Pigmentibacter sp. JX0631: one gene and its partner. The protein of the gene in region 1 interacts with the protein of each later gene in a pairwise test. Links are inferred from orthologs where the notes say so. Each region holds a gene or a part of one and is shown in the gene's direction. Other genes may lie near its edges.

Region 1 (7,997 bases):
TCATTAGATAACCAACATAATCATTAGCAGTTGATAATACTACAATTGATGAAATAGTTGGAAAGTAAGTAGCTAGCATTGATTGAAGAAGCTGTTTTGTATCAAAGAGAGGTTCTCCCGGAAATAAAAAGAAATAAGTTGATCCTAGTGAAAACCAAGAAATTTTTGTAATATTATTTGTTATATCAGTAGATTTTATAGAAATAATATCCGAAAAATATTTTTCTGGTATTATTCCAAAACTTATACCACAACCAGTAAAGTTAATTTGAAATCCAGGTAAAGTAATAAATAAAGTTCCATAATTTAAACTCAATAAATTGGAATTATTTGATATATTTGCGATAGTTTCGTTAACAAACGTGTTTGCAAATGTTTTTCTATCAGTTATATTATCTATGGCATTTATTGATGCATTTCCTACTACAGAATTAAAAAAAGCACAATTTGTAGAGTGTGTTAAATTTTGAAGAGATTCTTCTAAATATCCAGCAAAGTCACCACTTAATGTTAACTCCGCAGCTCCATACCAAGTAGGATGACCACTAAATACTTTGAAACAAGCAAGCGAATTTGAACTTACGTCTTTTAAATTTAAATAATATGTAGATCTATCAACCTCCATTCCTGCAAATCTAGTAAAGTTGTATCCGGATGCAGTATAATTTGCATTATCATAAGACTGGATTGTTCCTAAATTACTTATTGCATCATTTAATCCAGAAAAAATTTGTGCTCTTACAAGTTCGTAGATCTTTGGATTAAATCTATCACAAACAGCCGCAGCCCAAAAAGGATTTTCTGTTAATCCTGCAGGACCAGAATGGGTATGTGTAGCAATAAATTGAACATTTGCATGACTTAAATTTAAACTAGGAAAATTATTTTGTAGTTCTTTTATCATTTTTAAATTAAAATCACTTGGAATAGCAATTATATCTAAGTTAATAAGTAAGTAATACATATCTTGGGAGTTATTTTTTCCTTTGAAAAGAATTACTTTTATTCTCGGTGAATGATCAATATTTTGAAAAGGTTTACAAAAAGTTGAGCTATCCCCAATATTAATTAAATCAGGAGGAATTAATCTACGTAGTGGTGAGCCAAATCCTGATAAGCTTACTGGAAAGTTTGGGTAAATTGATTTTGCGCTCATGCCAACTTGCAAATTGGAGGAAAGAGATCCCATTCCTCCACTTGAGTCTGCTGGAAAAAAAAGACTGTTTTCATTATTAGAAGCATTAAAAGGAGGTTTATTGATTTCAATCTGGCAAGCAACAATAAAATACAATGATATAATTAGAATTCCCAATTTAAAACTATTCATTTTTTTTCCAAATTATGAATTTAAAAATCTATTCCAAGGTATGCATCGGGAAGAGGGCCTGATATCCTAATGCCATCAAAAGTCAAATTCCAGTAGGCAATTCCTACTCCAAGTATAAAATGAGAAATAAATTCTTTTCTTACTGAAAAGCCTAAAGCTTTGTACTCGACTGATGCTGTATTTCTAGCTCCACCTATTTGTCTCCATTCTAAAGGAAAACTTTGAAGATAGTAAAATTCCAGAGAAAGATTTGTCTGCAAAGGTGTGTCGCTATCATAGTAATTGTGAATCAATCCTATTTTATAATTTGAATCAAAAACACTGCCCCAAATTTGATACAATTGTTTAGTTGATAATTGATATGAAGAATCAGTTAATTCATTATCCCAAAATTTATAATTAAATTTAAAGAAAAAGAGCCAATCATTATTTTCTGTATTTAAATAGTAATTATAAGCTAAACCTATACCGAGAGCGACGCCCTTTTTATTTACTTCCTTACTATAATTTGTCTCGGGATGTACGCTAACTGAAAGAATGTTTGCTTGAGCAATTTTGGTAGAACAGCTTAGTCCTACTTGTAAAACTGAATAGAGAAGAGGAATTTGATTAAACTCGAATAGACAGGGAATAAAACTGAGGTTCAAAAGACTTTCAGTAACACCAATGCGAATAAGTTTATAATTTTCATTATTATCAATGAGTTGTAAATCATCATGGGGAAATAGAGTAATAACTCTTCTGTCAGCATAGCCTTTTAGAGGGAGAAGGATGAAAACTAAGAGGAAAACCTTAAAAGAAACAGCCTTTATTAAATTAGACTTGAAAAAATTGTGAAATAAAGTTAGGGGAAATACTTCGACCAAACTCCTTGCTCCTCATATTTGGGGCTCAAGTTTAAGTTGCACGATCCATAAGGAGAATTCTATGCGTGAATACGAAGCAATGATTATTGCAAAGGCTGACTTACCTGAAGCTGAACTATCCAAAATGGTCTCTAAATGGGAGACTATCATTGGAACAGATGGTGGACAAGTAGTCAAAAAAGAGACTTGGGGCGTTCGTCGTCTCGCTTATCCAATAAATAAACAAACACGTGGTAACTACTTCGTTTATGATGTTGCTACAAATCAAGCAAATATTCATGAACTAGAGCGTATTCTTAAATTAGAAGAAAATGTTCTACGTTCTATGGTAATAAAACTTGCTGATAGCGTAAATGTTGAAGCACGTCGTCTAGAACTACAAAAACAAGCAGAAGCTGCTGCTCAACGTGCAGCAGAAGCCGCGCGTGAAAAAGCAGAAGCTGAATCCTTGGGTGCACGTAGAGGACAAGAAGACTAATTTCTTGTATTTACTGAATTTATTTAAGGTTGCAAAAAGAGGATTTATTTTGAAACCAAATAAAAATGAGTCACAAAACCAAAATAGCCATAATAAAGAAGTAAATTCGTCCAAAAAATTTACTCCTACGTTGCTGTTTTCAGGATTTTTCATTGCTGTAAGTTTCATAACTCAAATTATTCCTCTTGCGGTTTTTAATGTTGCACAAATTTCTGCAATTCTTGGAAAAAGAAAAGCTGTTTTGCTAATGATAGCGGTAGCTTTAGTTTTAATCCTGATAGGAAGCGCCTTTGCTCCTACTATTTTGGCTACTGGAATTCTTGTTCTATTGGCTATTCCGTTTTTTATGTCTGCTGTTATGATCAGGGAGAAAAATAAGCATTGGTTATTTGCCGCTGTTATTATGTTTTTACCCACTCTTTTTCTGTTTTATACAGCTATTTTTGTAGCTGACAAAAAAGAGTTTGCTCAACAGATGGGTGAAAATATTGGATTAGTTCAGCAGGAAAAATCAGCTTCAAGCCAAGATAAATCCATGCAAAACTTCAGTGCTTCTGAAAAGATTAATAATCCTGATACCAACATCGCTGAAAAAACTAACAAAGCTAGTAATCCTAAAAGTCCGGATGTTAAAGCCTTTTATGAAAATTTCGAAAAGGGAAATCCTGGCCTTATTAAGTATGTTACTGATTTTCTGAACTATAGTTCATGGCAACGAATTCTATTTTTTGTATTTGGGTCAGGATCTATATTTTTATTATTATGCTTACTTATTTCATTTGCAAATGTTGTCTTTGTCGATTTTGGCTTTGAACAAATTGAGCGTTTAAGATCTATAGTTAATTATATATTAAGAAACTCTTCATCTTTTACATCCCAGCTAGTCAACAGTCTGCTGGCAATGCCGATGGTTAATACAGGCCGAACAAGTACACCAATCATGATAGAGAAGCATAAATTACTTAATTCAGAAGACAGCGATAAAAAAGATTCTAGTATTTTAGCTTATTTCTGGAAGCCTTTAAAACCTAAAAATTCTATGTTTTGGCAGGGTTATGCTTTTCGATTCCAAGGCCAAAGTTCTTGGAATTTAAGAGAGTTCACTCTCCCTTTTCCATTAGTTATTGCATCTATTGCTGGATTGGCTTCCATTGGATTAAGCTTTACTAATTTTGAAACTATGCTTAAAGTTCTTGAACATTCTTCTTATGCACCATTAATAGCGGGAATTAGTTTATTTTCTTTTATTCTGCTTACAATTGTTGCTTTACAAGGAATGTTTACTCTGTATAAAAGACTAACGACTATAGCTCTATTTCCGATAGTGCTTATTTTTGCTCTGCTATTAGTGAATAAATTCATTGGAACATATGAAATTATTGGCTTTTTTGGAGTCATTGGCTTACTTGATTATGTGTATGATTGGCGTGGAATTAGCAAGAAACAAAGCTAATTTGCGTTATTCACATCAACTTTTTATTGATATTATGAAAGAAGGATATAAATTATGCTCGTACTTTTACAAGCAAATGTACCAAATTTAGGTCATATCGGGGACCTTGTTAAGGTAAAAGCTGGCTATGCTAGAAACTATCTTTTTCCTCGTGAATTAGCTGTTTTAGCTGATGAAAGAAATAAAAAACTATTAGATCATCAACGTAGACAAGCTGATGCTAAAAAACAAAAAGATCTTACTAGTGCTAAAGAACTTGCAGCTACTATTAGTGCTCTTTCTTTAACCATCCAAAAACCAGTAGGTGAAGAAGATAAAATTTTCGGTACAGTTACTACACAAGAACTAGCTGATGCTTTCCGTGCAGCTGGACATGAAATTGACCGCCGTATGATTTCTATCCTTGATGAAATCAAACTTGTTGGTGTTTATAAAGGTGTAGTTAAACTTCATCCAGAGGTTTCTGCTCAATTCAATATTTGGGTTGTTGCGCAAAACTAAATTCTTTAGTGAATGTGTATAATTTAAAAAGTAAGGGAAATGCCCTTACTTTTTTTTTGACTCTTTTTAAGTTTTTTCCTTTTTAAGACGATTGTCTTGATTATGAAACATTTGAAAGATGCTAAATTACTAATAGAAGAGGGCGATTCAGCAGGGGCGATGGAAGTTCTAGAGAATTTGCTTTCTCTATCACCTAGAAACACTGAAGCGATAAGAATGAAAGCTTTTATCCTAGATGCTTGGGGAAGATTCGATGAATCTTTATCTCTTTTGCATACTTTGGGCAAGTTGTCTTCTTCGGAAGAAGAGCCTTATGCCGAACTAGATAAAAGAATAGATGAGGATAGAGAGTCACTAATTTATAGCAGATTGACTCCAGAGGGGAGATGGTACTTTCAATTTTCACCTTTGCAAATGCTCATCTCGTTAATAGGCTTAATGGGATGTTTTTTATTTTTGATAACAAGTCCAACTTTTTTTGAACATTCAAAATCTTCCATTCCTCCAGGTTTGTTATTTTCATTTTTTACTTTAGTTGTTATTCCTTGGTTTATGTTACTTTTAATCAATATGCATGGAATTAAAAAGATTTTAGTTGGACTTGCTGGAATTCAAGTATTTTATGGAATGAAAAAAATTGAATATAGTTGGGAGCAAATGGGGCATGTTGTGATAGAATATGATCCTAATTTAAAAGAAGATTATTTACATATGATAGTATATTCACGCTTAACTCGAGAACCTCTTTTTAATTTTGATATTTCAAAAACAAAAAGTGTAGTTCGGGCAAGAAGACATTTTGTCCGTTTAATTCTTAGTTACATTGATACTGTAAGTTATGTTCCAAGAGGGAAAGCAACAAATAAAGAAGAAAATACTATTAATAGTAACAATAATAAAAATGATTCTGCTGCCTAATTATATTAATATTTAACTATTTTTTATAATCAGATAATTTTATTCTATTAAAAATTATAATCATAGACTGTTATCTAAAAAAATTATCTTTTAAATTAAAAATTTTATTTGATTAAAAAATAATTCTATTTCATAAATATTATTGCATTAAAAAAGTAAATAATAATTAATTTATTATTTACTTTTTTAAAAAATTTGGAAAATAATTCTAGTATTTTTTATGTAATTCATATGAATAAAGATAAATTTAATATCTAAAAAATATTAAATACATAAATTTTTTATCAATTTTTTAGGAAATAGAAACTGTATTGACAAGTATTTTTTACTTTGTTACCTAATTGAAACTTTAGAGACAAGATTTAGATTTATTTTTTTTTTTGGAGGAATTATATGAGAATTAAGTTTCATTCTTTGATTACTTTGCCTTCTCTATTTTTTATTACCAGTGCTTTTAGTGGAACCCCGACAGTTAATAATAAATGTTATGTTGGCAATATAAATCATCCTAAAAACTCTATGGGAATTGCATTTGATGAAGAATGTTCCAATGCTTATGTTCTTCCTCCAGAAGTTGGTAAAGTTAGCGTAACAGCAGTTCAGCAAAATATGAATTTGGGGTTTTGTAAAACATTAAATTTGGTTTCTGAATCAGTAAAAGAAAGTGAAAGTAATAGATTAGAAATTACTAAAACTATTACTAAGATGATAAAAGACTATGAACCTTTTAAAAAAGAAGTAGATCAATTATATTTCGAAATGAAAAAAAATGAATCAACTTTTAATGCTATTAAAGAACAATTTGATTCATTGAAAGTTAAAGAGCAAAAAATAGGAGAAGAAATTGATCAAGCTTACTTAATTTACAACAAATTAAAAAGGAAAGATCCTGACTCACAAGAAACTAAAAATGCACTTTTAATTCTTGAAGATTTAAGAAAAAAATATCGTGAATTTTTAGACAATGAATTTAATCCTGTAGAGGATAAATATTATATTTCTAAAAAAAGATATTCTGTTTCTAAAGAAGAATATGAGTATGAACAAAATAAATATAATGAAAATTTAAAACCTTTAATGAATTACAAAAGCTGGTTGATGATTTAGCACAATCTGTCATACGGTCTTATGAACGATATTCTATGTTAGAAGGATTAACAGCGCAATTATTATTTAATCCAAGTAATTCAGATATTATTCAGCAGTATATAAGATTAAATCCTTCATTAAATCATGTTACTTGGCAAAATATGCAAATTAAAGATGCTGTAGTTTATGCCTCAACAAAAGATGCTACCGGAGAAGCTGAGTCAACTTATAGAGCGATAATAGATGCCACTATACCTGGGATGAAATTTCAAAATGTTAAAAACTTTGATACTACTTTACCACCACCTTCGCTTACAGAAGAAGTATCCAGCGAAAAAACGGTATTTGGTAGTAGTTCTGGGATAGTCAGGTTAAATTTGCTTGGTGCATGCAAATATTTTGATGATGTAAATAAACCAATTCCTGGCAAAGACATTAACGACATATCTGACAATTTGATTTTAAGAGCAAACTATACTTTTCAATTGAAAGCGCATCGTTCGTTTACAGCTACCTATAATCTTTTCAATATGTTTTCTAGAATTGAAAAGGCTTCATCTTCAAGGGGGTGGTTTTCTACTGCATCCGTGCATTCCATAATTGAAGATAATAAATCTGAAGATTGGTTTAGGATCAAGTTTGATGGAAATGCTGCAGAATTTGGTTATACACCTCAAGAACAAAAAGAAATTGAAATAGATGAAAAAACATTACTAGTAGATAGGGCTCTGAGACAATTTGCAATGATAAATGCTGGATCCACTCCTCCAGGTTTAATGCCACCGCCGGTTTCTGGAATAATGTATGCGTCTAATAGACTAAATTTATGTAATCATTTCTATTGCCAAGTGGGATCCTTTGTTCTGGGAACTATCGGATCACTTTTTGGTGGCTCAAATGCCGCTTCTGAATTTCAAAAGAAAACCAACGTGTGGTCTAAAGACAGCGTTAGTGGATATCAAATAATAGATAGGACAAATCAAATAACTTTTATCAGCAAATAAATATTGTAAAGGGTACATAAATAAAATGAAGTATAGGTCTTTAGAACTTGTTGTTGCAAAACTTTTACACAAAATATAGGAGATACAATTTACTATGAAAATATTTAATGTATTAATATTTTTTATTTCATTTATATTGATTACATCCTGTGGAATTGAAAATAGTCGTAATGATTCTTCAAAAGATAAGCCAGACAATAACAATAAAATAGATGGTATAGGTAATATTGTTGATGTAGGTAATCAAGAAACGCAGATACCAGGAGATGAGTTAGTAACCAATATCCAAATTCCAGCGGAGGGTTCAGATCAGAAAATTGATGTTGTTGTTAAAAGGAAAAAAAACACAGCAATTGTTGAA
Region 2 (8,154 bases), 140 kb from region 1 along the record:
TAGAAAAACTCCATGTGTTAATTAATGATACCGATTGCCCGGAAATTTGTATTTACAATTCATTCTTTGATAATGCAAGAATTGCAGTAAAAAAATCTGATCAAATTTTCCGAAAAGAAAATTTATTAATAAATTTGTGTCAATTTTAGATTGATTCATATATGAATTCGCATTGACATCTGCTTAATGGATAAATTGGGACAGCACATTATTATGAATAAATCTTCTTTAATTTCTAAATACTTCTTTCCAGAAGCAAACGAGAAAGAGTTTAATAAATGGGCAACTATTACTTTAAATGCTTCACTCAATTTTTTATACAATAAAAATGGAAAAAAAATCTACGGCGAAATTTCCCCGAAAGAAATTTCAAAATTATTTTCTTCGCCATTGGTTCCCTTGAAAGGTGAAAAAATACCCAAAGTTTTACAGGAAACAATTGACAATATTGTTAAAAATTCTGTAAAAGTATCTCATCCTAACTTTATTGGTCATATGACAGGCGCAACGCCTAGCTTTTCTTTACTATGTGACTTATTAATAAGCACTTTAAATCAAAATGTAGTTAAAATTGAAACTGGACTTTCTGCCACTTATGTGGAATGGCAAACCCTTACATGGCTTCATAAACTTGTCTATAAAAGAAATAAGATATTTTATCAAAATATTATAAATAATGCTGATAAAGCTCTGGGAAATTATTGCAGTGGAGGGACATTAGGTAACCTAACAGCTCTGCTTGTTGCCAGAAATAAAGCTTTTCCAGAGGTTCATAAAAAGGGGGTATATGCTGCCTTACTTAATTCAGGCTTTCAGCGCACAGTGATTTTAGTTAGTCAACGTGGGCATTACTCAATAAAAAAAGCAGCTACTATTCTTGGCATAGGTGAAGATAATATTATTAGCATACCTTGCGAAGCTTTTACTAATAAAATAAATATCGTGGAATTAAAAAAAATAATTCACAATCTGCTTAATACTAAAACAAAAATAATAGCATTAGTTGGTATTGCAGGGACTACAGAAACTGGAAATATTGATGATTTAGAAGAACTCGCTAAAATTTGTCGAATGTACAAAATATGGTTTCATGTAGATGCCGCATGGGGAGGAGCCTTATTGCTTTCCAATAAAAAGCGTAATTTACTAAAAGGAATTTCTTTTGCAGATTCTGTTGTTATCGACGGGCATAAATTCATGTATTTATCAATGTCACACAGCGCTGTTTTATTTAAAGACGAAAACGCTTTAGACTCTATTAGACACAATGCTAACTATATTATCCGCAAGGGGAGTATTGACTTAGGCAGAACAACGATCGAAGGCAGCAGAAGATTTGACTCTTTAAAATTATGGTTTCATTTTAAGGCACTGGGTAAAAATGGTTATAATCAATTAATTTTAAAAGCTATTAGTAATACTTCACAATTAGCAAAACTGATTGAGAAAAGTTTAGCATTTGAGTTAACAAGTTTTCCTGAGACAAATATTGTTACCTATCGATATACAGGCAAAATTTTAAAAAACTTTTTCCAGAAAAACAGTAAGATTTTTAAAATATTTAATAATCAACTCAGAAATGATAATAATGATATTAGTGACAAAAAATTACTGAATTTATTAATTAAAATAAATTTATTTCTTAATGAGTTAAACATTTATATCCAAAAAAAACAAAGACAGTCGGGAAAAAGTTTTGTCTCAAGAACAACTTTAGAAACTGTTTATCCAAGCCAAGAAATTGTCGTCCTTAGAGCAATTCCTTTTAACCCTCTCACAAATAAAAAAATTTTAACCGACATCTTAAAGGAACAGGAGTTTCTTGGGAATGAGTTTTTGCAAAAAAAAGGGAAAGGTTTCTTAAAAAGGGTGCCAGAGTTGAAGGATTTTATTTAATCATATTTAAGTCTTAAATAGTTAAATGGAAATGGTGTTGCGTATCCTCACAAATGTCTTAAAATGAAGGAATGGGTTTAATTTTAACATGACCGCAAAGGAGTAACTCAATATGGCTGATAAAAAAACGACAAGCCGAACATTACCACTTTTGCCCCTGAGGGAGTTGTTGGTTTTTCCGCATACTGTCGTCCCTTTGTTTGTTGGTCGTGAAAAGAGCATCAAAGCTTTGGATGATGCTATGGCGAGAAATAGAGAAATATTCCTTGCTGCACAGAAGAAACCAAAATCTAATGATCCTCTTCCAGAAGAAATTTATGAATTTGGAACGATAGCTCAAATATTGCAACTTCTTCGCTTACCAGATGGAACCGTTAAAATTCTAGTCGAAGGAAAAAAAAGGGGGCGTATTTCCAAGTATGTTGAAGCTAACGAAATGCTTGTAGTCGAAATTACCGAAGTACAAGAACCTAATGGACGTTCAGCTGAAAATGAAGCTCTTGTGAGAACGGTAAAACAAGCATTTGATACTTATGTTAAATTAAATAAAAAAGTCCCGCCAGAAATGGTATTTTCAATTTCAAGTATTGAAGATGAAAGTCGTTTAGCTGATACGTTAGTTGTGCAATTAGCTAATTTAAAACTTGCCGATAAGCAAAGAATTCTTGAAACAATCGATCCTGCTAAAAGATTAGAAGAAATATTTAGTATAATTCAGTCAGAAATTGAAATTTTGCGAGTTGAAAAGAAAATCAGAGCGCGTGTTAAACGCCAGATGGAAAAAACTCAAAAAGAATATTACTTAAACGAACAGATGAACGCTATTCAAAAAGAATTAGGCAATTCTGATGACATCAGAACAGAAATTGCAGAAATTGAAAGTAAAATTAAAACTAAAAAACTTAGTGAAGAAGCGAAAGAAAAACTTAAAAAAGAAGTTAAAAAACTACGCAGCATGAGTCCAATGAGCGCTGAAGCAACTGTTGTAAGAAATTATATTGATACAGTTCTCTCATTGCCTTGGGCTGATTATGCGCCAACCATAAAAGATCAAATGTTTGCTGAAGAAGTATTAAATGAAGATCATTTTGGCTTAGAAAAAGTAAAAGAAAGAATTTTGGAATATTTAGCAGTGACTAGTCTATCAGACAAAATTAAAGGTCCAATACTATGTTTAGTTGGCCCCCCTGGAGTTGGAAAAACGAGTTTAGCAAAAAGCATCGCACGCTCAACAGGACGCAATTTTTCACGCATTGCACTAGGTGGAGTCCGAGATGAAGCTGAAATAAGAGGGCATCGTAGAACATATATTGGCGCTATGCCTGGAAAAATATTAAATGCAATTAAAAAGTCGGGGAGCGGAAATCCCGTTGTCTTGTTAGATGAAATTGACAAGATGAGCTCTGACTTTCGTGGAGACCCTTCTAGCGCTATGCTCGAAGTTCTTGATCCTGAACAAAACCATGCTTTTAATGATCACTACTTAGACTTAGATTACGATCTTTCTCAAATATTATTTATTGCAACAGCCAATAGTTTAAACGGCGTACCAAAACCTTTACTTGATAGAATGGAAATCATTCATTTGAGTGGCTATACGGAACAAGAAAAAATAAATATTGCTCAACAACATTTGGTGTTAAAATCTATTAAGTCAAACGGACTAGAAAAATCTGAACTAAAATTTGAAAATTCAGCTTTAGAAGAACTTGTTCGTTACTATACTAGAGAAGCTGGAGTCAGAAATTTAGAACGTGAAATTTCTAGCATATGCCGAAAAATTGCCCGGGATTTGCTTAAAACTATTAATAAAAAATCTAGTAAAGCAAAAGAAAATAAAGAAAATAAAGAAACAGAAAATACTGCAAAAGCCGTTTCCTTAGAAGGGTTAAAAGCTCCATTAATTGATGGAGCATTAGTGCAAAAATATCTCGGCCCTAGAAAGCATAGTATTGGAGAAAAAGAATCTAAAAATGAAATAGGTGTTGGACAAGGTCTTGCATACACTGAAGTGGGTGGCGATCTTTTAGTCACTGAAGTAGCTGTAATGAGCGGAAAAGGTAACTTAAAAATTACTGGTAAACTTGGCGATGTCATGCAAGAATCAGCTCAAGCTGCTTTCAGTTATGTCAGATCAAGAGGTACTTTTTTAGGCTTAGAAGATGAGTTTTATTCTAAAATTGATATTCATGTCCATTTTCCAGAAGGTGCAATTCCTAAAGACGGGCCAAGTGCAGGGATTACAATGGCGACTGCTTTAGTTAGTGCTCTAACAAAAAAACCATTTAATCGAGAAGTTGCAATGACCGGGGAAATTACCCTCCGTGGAAGAGTATTACCAATTGGGGGATTAAAAGAAAAACTTCTTGCAGCGCATAGAGGCGGAATTAAAAAAGTAATCATTCCTAAAGAAAATGAAAGAGATTTACTCGAAATTCCTAAAAATATCTTACAAGATTTAGAAATTATTCCAGTTGATCATATGGATACAGTCCTTCTGCATGCTATTGCTTGGGAATCTAATGATGCTCTTGAAACCAAGTTAAAAAATGCGCAAATAGGAATTGCAGCCGTAGCGAATAAAGGTAATCCAACTCCTTTACACCATTAATTTTATTTTCATGAACCTTCTGAGCGGAGCTTATGAAAAAAAATAATGACTTAGAGAAATTAGATTTAGAAGATTTAAAACATCAGTGGTTGGCAATGATTGATACCATTGCAGATCCATTGGTGTTTATTGATAATCACTACAATATATTACGAATCAATAAATCCTATTTACAAATCGCAAAAAAATTTAATCCCAAAGCTACTTATAATACATTAATTAACAAAAAATGTTATTCCGCTTTTGCAAATAAAAATGAACCTTGCAAAGACTGTTTACTTAACGAAGCGAAAGTTAACAGACCTGACATAGAATGGACTAGCGAACATTTATTTCCAAATGAAACATTCACAATACGTGCGCATGTAATGGAAAAAACACCTGAACACAAAGAAGGTCGATATGTTATCCACTATCGGAATATTACTCTACAAAAACAACTGCAGAAAAGTTTAGCACATGCAGACAAATTAGCTGCAATTGGAAAACTCGCAGGTGGTATAGCGCACGAGCTAAACAGTCCATTAGCAGGAGTACTTGCTTTTACTCAAATATTACTAAGTGAATTAGATTCTACTGATAGGCACAAAGAAGATTTGCAACAAATAGAGATTGGTGCGAAAAAATGTAAAGAAATAGTTGAAAATTTATTAAGTTTTGCAAGACAAGATGGAAAAATAGAACTCTTTACAGAGATAAATTTAGTTCTCGAATTAGAAAAAACATTAAAACTTGCAAAAGGATTTTTACAACAAAAACATATACAAACTGTTTGGGAAATTAGTAATACAGAAGGAATTATTTCTGGTAATTCAGGGCAAATAGGGCAAATTTATTTAAATTTGATAACTAATGCAATTCAAGCTATGAAAAATGGTGGAGTTATTACGTTTTCAAAATATGAAGATCAAAAAAATATTTATATAGTAATTGAAGATACGGGTTCTGGAATTAAACCAGAAAATATTGATAAAATCTTTGATCCCTTTTTTACCACTAAACCAATAGGTGAAGGTACTGGATTAGGATTATCAATTACCTATTCCTTAGTTAAACAGCATGGCGGAGAAATTAAGGTAAAATCAATTATAAATGAAGGTACTACGTTTACCTTAAAATTTCCTAAAAAATTATAAAGTATAATTTACATATTTTTAAATAAATTTTCATCCGCTGTTATTACTTGATATTTAATTTTTCCGTTAATCACCACAAAAGTATCACTACCAATGTTATAATCTATTCCGTTTACTTTTACATTCCAAGTTAAATATATAATTTGATCAGAAATTAAAAATTTATTTATACTATAGCCTTCAATAGCAGCAGAAGCAGCCGCAATTTTAACAAAAACTTGTTCGATATTGCTCTTTCCTGTAATTACTTTACCATTAATAATTAACTGCGCATCATCACTATAGTCAGATAAAATTCCACTTATATTTTTATCTTTTAAATACCCAACCCGTCTATCAAACAATTTCTTTGATACTTCTGTTAAATTTGCTGGTTTATTACTCGCAATAGTATTATTTTTTTGATTCTTTTTCTGACTACCAAAACTAAAAGGATCATACTCTGAATTTACAGCGTTCTTTTTCTCACACTTCTTAAAGTTCCATTGAACAAGTGGTGATGTAGTTATAGGCATAGCAACTGAAAAATTACTTGGATTGTATTCATGTACTTCTAAAGCAAGTCCATTTTTTACTCTAGAAGAAAGGATTAAATAACTTCTATTTGTTTCTTTTTGTTTTAATTCTGTTACTTGTGAAAAATAAGAAGAATTAAGACTCGAATAGTTTCCATTCATAATCGTATTATTACTTAAAAACTCAATAGAGTTATTTTCTTTCAGAATATCTATTTGATTTTGTGTTAAATTAGGCAAAAATCTTTTAACTTCATTTATAAGGTTTTTATTATTAATTTGATAAGTAGCAACATTACTTCCTTTATCATAGCTCACTAAAATATCATTTTTGTCACAAGAGAGATATACTTCATTTGCAAGTGAATTAGATGAATAAACTGATAAACCCATCAAAACACTTAAATAAAGATATTTATTTTTCATATATTCTCCAAATTTTTATATTAAAACAATTAGAACACAGTTAATTTAATTAATATTAATAAAAGTAACAAAAATTTAATATATTTTTATTTTTTTTTAGTCAAATTTTTAAGGAAGTATTTTTATTTTGAAATTTTATTTTTTTATTTAATTAAAACTAGTTAAATAGTAATTATAATGCATTAAAACATTCTTTGGATATCTTTAGATATAAAACTAAACTATATAAAAATTAAAATAGTAAATTAATTTTTATATAATTAGTTTACTATTTTTTTCATACTTAAATTATTTCGAGAAGATCTAATCTATAAATATTTCTAAATTTTTTCTGAAAATTTTAGATAAATCATTCTGTTTCTTTAATTACTAAAAATTCTTTCTCGAAAATTTATAAAAGGAGTGGGGTCATAATAAAGTTCTAACTTCTCTATTAAATGATTTTTAAAATTAAGCTGTACAGCAGCTCGAGAAGTTTTATTTTGAAAAGTTAACAGATAAGTTAACAATACTTTTTCCCCATTAGCAAAGCTTTCTAGAATCTCAATGTTTTGAACTATTTGAGAATATCCTTCGATAGCTCGCAAAACATTTTCTTTCTTTTTGATTGAGCTCATAGGTCCTACAAATTCAATCTCTTCGTCAAGCAACTCGCTTAAATTATTGATATTTTTTTCTACAATCCATGCATAATACTGTTTTGCTAATTCAATATTGCTTTTTCGCATTTTTTCCTCTTAAATTAGTAATCTAGATGAACCTATATTAAATATAGTATACTATATTTAATATAGGTTCATCTAGATTATATGTCAAGGAGATTTATGAAACGCACATATCAAGCACAAAATAGAAAACAACAAGCAATAAATACAAAGACTAGAATTCTAGAAGCTACAAAAAAATTATTAATTTCATTTAATTATAATGACATTACGGTTCCACAAATTGCCGCAACTGCGGGCGTTTCAACTCCAACAATTTATTCGCTCTTCAAATCAAAGCTCGGTATTTTAAAATCTTTACTAGATTCAGCCACAGACGCAGAAAAATTTTCTCAATTAGTAATAGAAACAAAGTCATCCGCTACGTTAGAAGAAAAATTAGCTCAAGCTGCTAAAATGACTTCCCAAATTTATTCTGCAGAACAAAATTTAATTAACACTTTAAATGGTTTAACTGGTATTTCTAATGAATTAAGTTTAATACAAAAAGAATTAGAAGAACGGAGATATTCACGCCAAGAAGAAATGGTGAAACTAATTTTAGGCGATATTAAAAATTGTAACCAAATGGAACTTCAAAAAGCACGTGATATTTTTTGGGCTCTAACAAGTAGAAATTTTTACCAATTACTAGTCGCAGAAAGACTGTGGAAGGCAGAAGAATTTGAAAACTTTCTTAAACAAATACTAGTTAATATTTTTCGAAAATAATCACTTGAAAACCAAAATATATTTAAATATTGAAGAAAAACATGCGCTTCAGGATAGAGGCATATGCAAATACTAGAAAAAACTGAACATTATAAATCTCGGTGGGATACATTTTTTAAACTGGTTGAAAATTA

What was found.
Region 2: the proteins of rplI (region 1) and lon interact in binary tests that used the Escherichia coli proteins (3 or more experiments, as listed by UniProt). The link is inferred for Pigmentibacter sp. JX0631 from one-to-one orthologs.

Annotation. Positions count from the first base shown.
Region 1 is NZ_CP123622.1:522,018-530,014, reverse strand. What follows is about bases 2,952-5,901. They hold rplI (50S ribosomal protein L9), read left to right. Parts: upstream 2,952-4,178; coding sequence 4,179-4,625; downstream 4,626-5,901. Other genes in these bases: QEJ31_RS02230 (tetratricopeptide repeat protein), read left to right, coding at 4,728-5,543; QEJ31_RS02240 (hypothetical protein), read left to right, coding at 2,952-4,124. Outside these bases: QEJ31_RS02255 (neutral/alkaline non-lysosomal ceramidase N-terminal domain-containing protein), read right to left, coding at 1-1,327; QEJ31_RS02250 (hypothetical protein), read right to left, coding at 1,348-2,193; rpsF (30S ribosomal protein S6), read left to right, coding at 2,255-2,671; more of QEJ31_RS02240, read left to right, coding at 2,721-2,951; QEJ31_RS02225 (hypothetical protein), read left to right, coding at 5,937-6,650; QEJ31_RS02220 (hypothetical protein), read left to right, coding at 6,686-7,636; QEJ31_RS02215 (hypothetical protein), read left to right, coding at 7,731-7,997.
Region 2 is NZ_CP123622.1:384,912-393,065, forward strand. Bases 1,651-4,757 are described here. They hold lon (endopeptidase La), read left to right. Parts: upstream 1,651-2,008; coding sequence 2,009-4,507; downstream 4,508-4,757. Other genes in these bases: QEJ31_RS01615 (aminotransferase class V-fold PLP-dependent enzyme), read left to right, coding at 1,651-1,896; QEJ31_RS01625 (HAMP domain-containing sensor histidine kinase), read left to right, coding at 4,540-4,757. In the rest of the region: more of QEJ31_RS01615, read left to right, coding at 214-1,650; more of QEJ31_RS01625, read left to right, coding at 4,758-5,643; QEJ31_RS01630 (hypothetical protein), read right to left, coding at 5,652-6,584; QEJ31_RS01635 (hypothetical protein), read right to left, coding at 6,947-7,312; QEJ31_RS01640 (TetR/AcrR family transcriptional regulator), read left to right, coding at 7,409-8,020.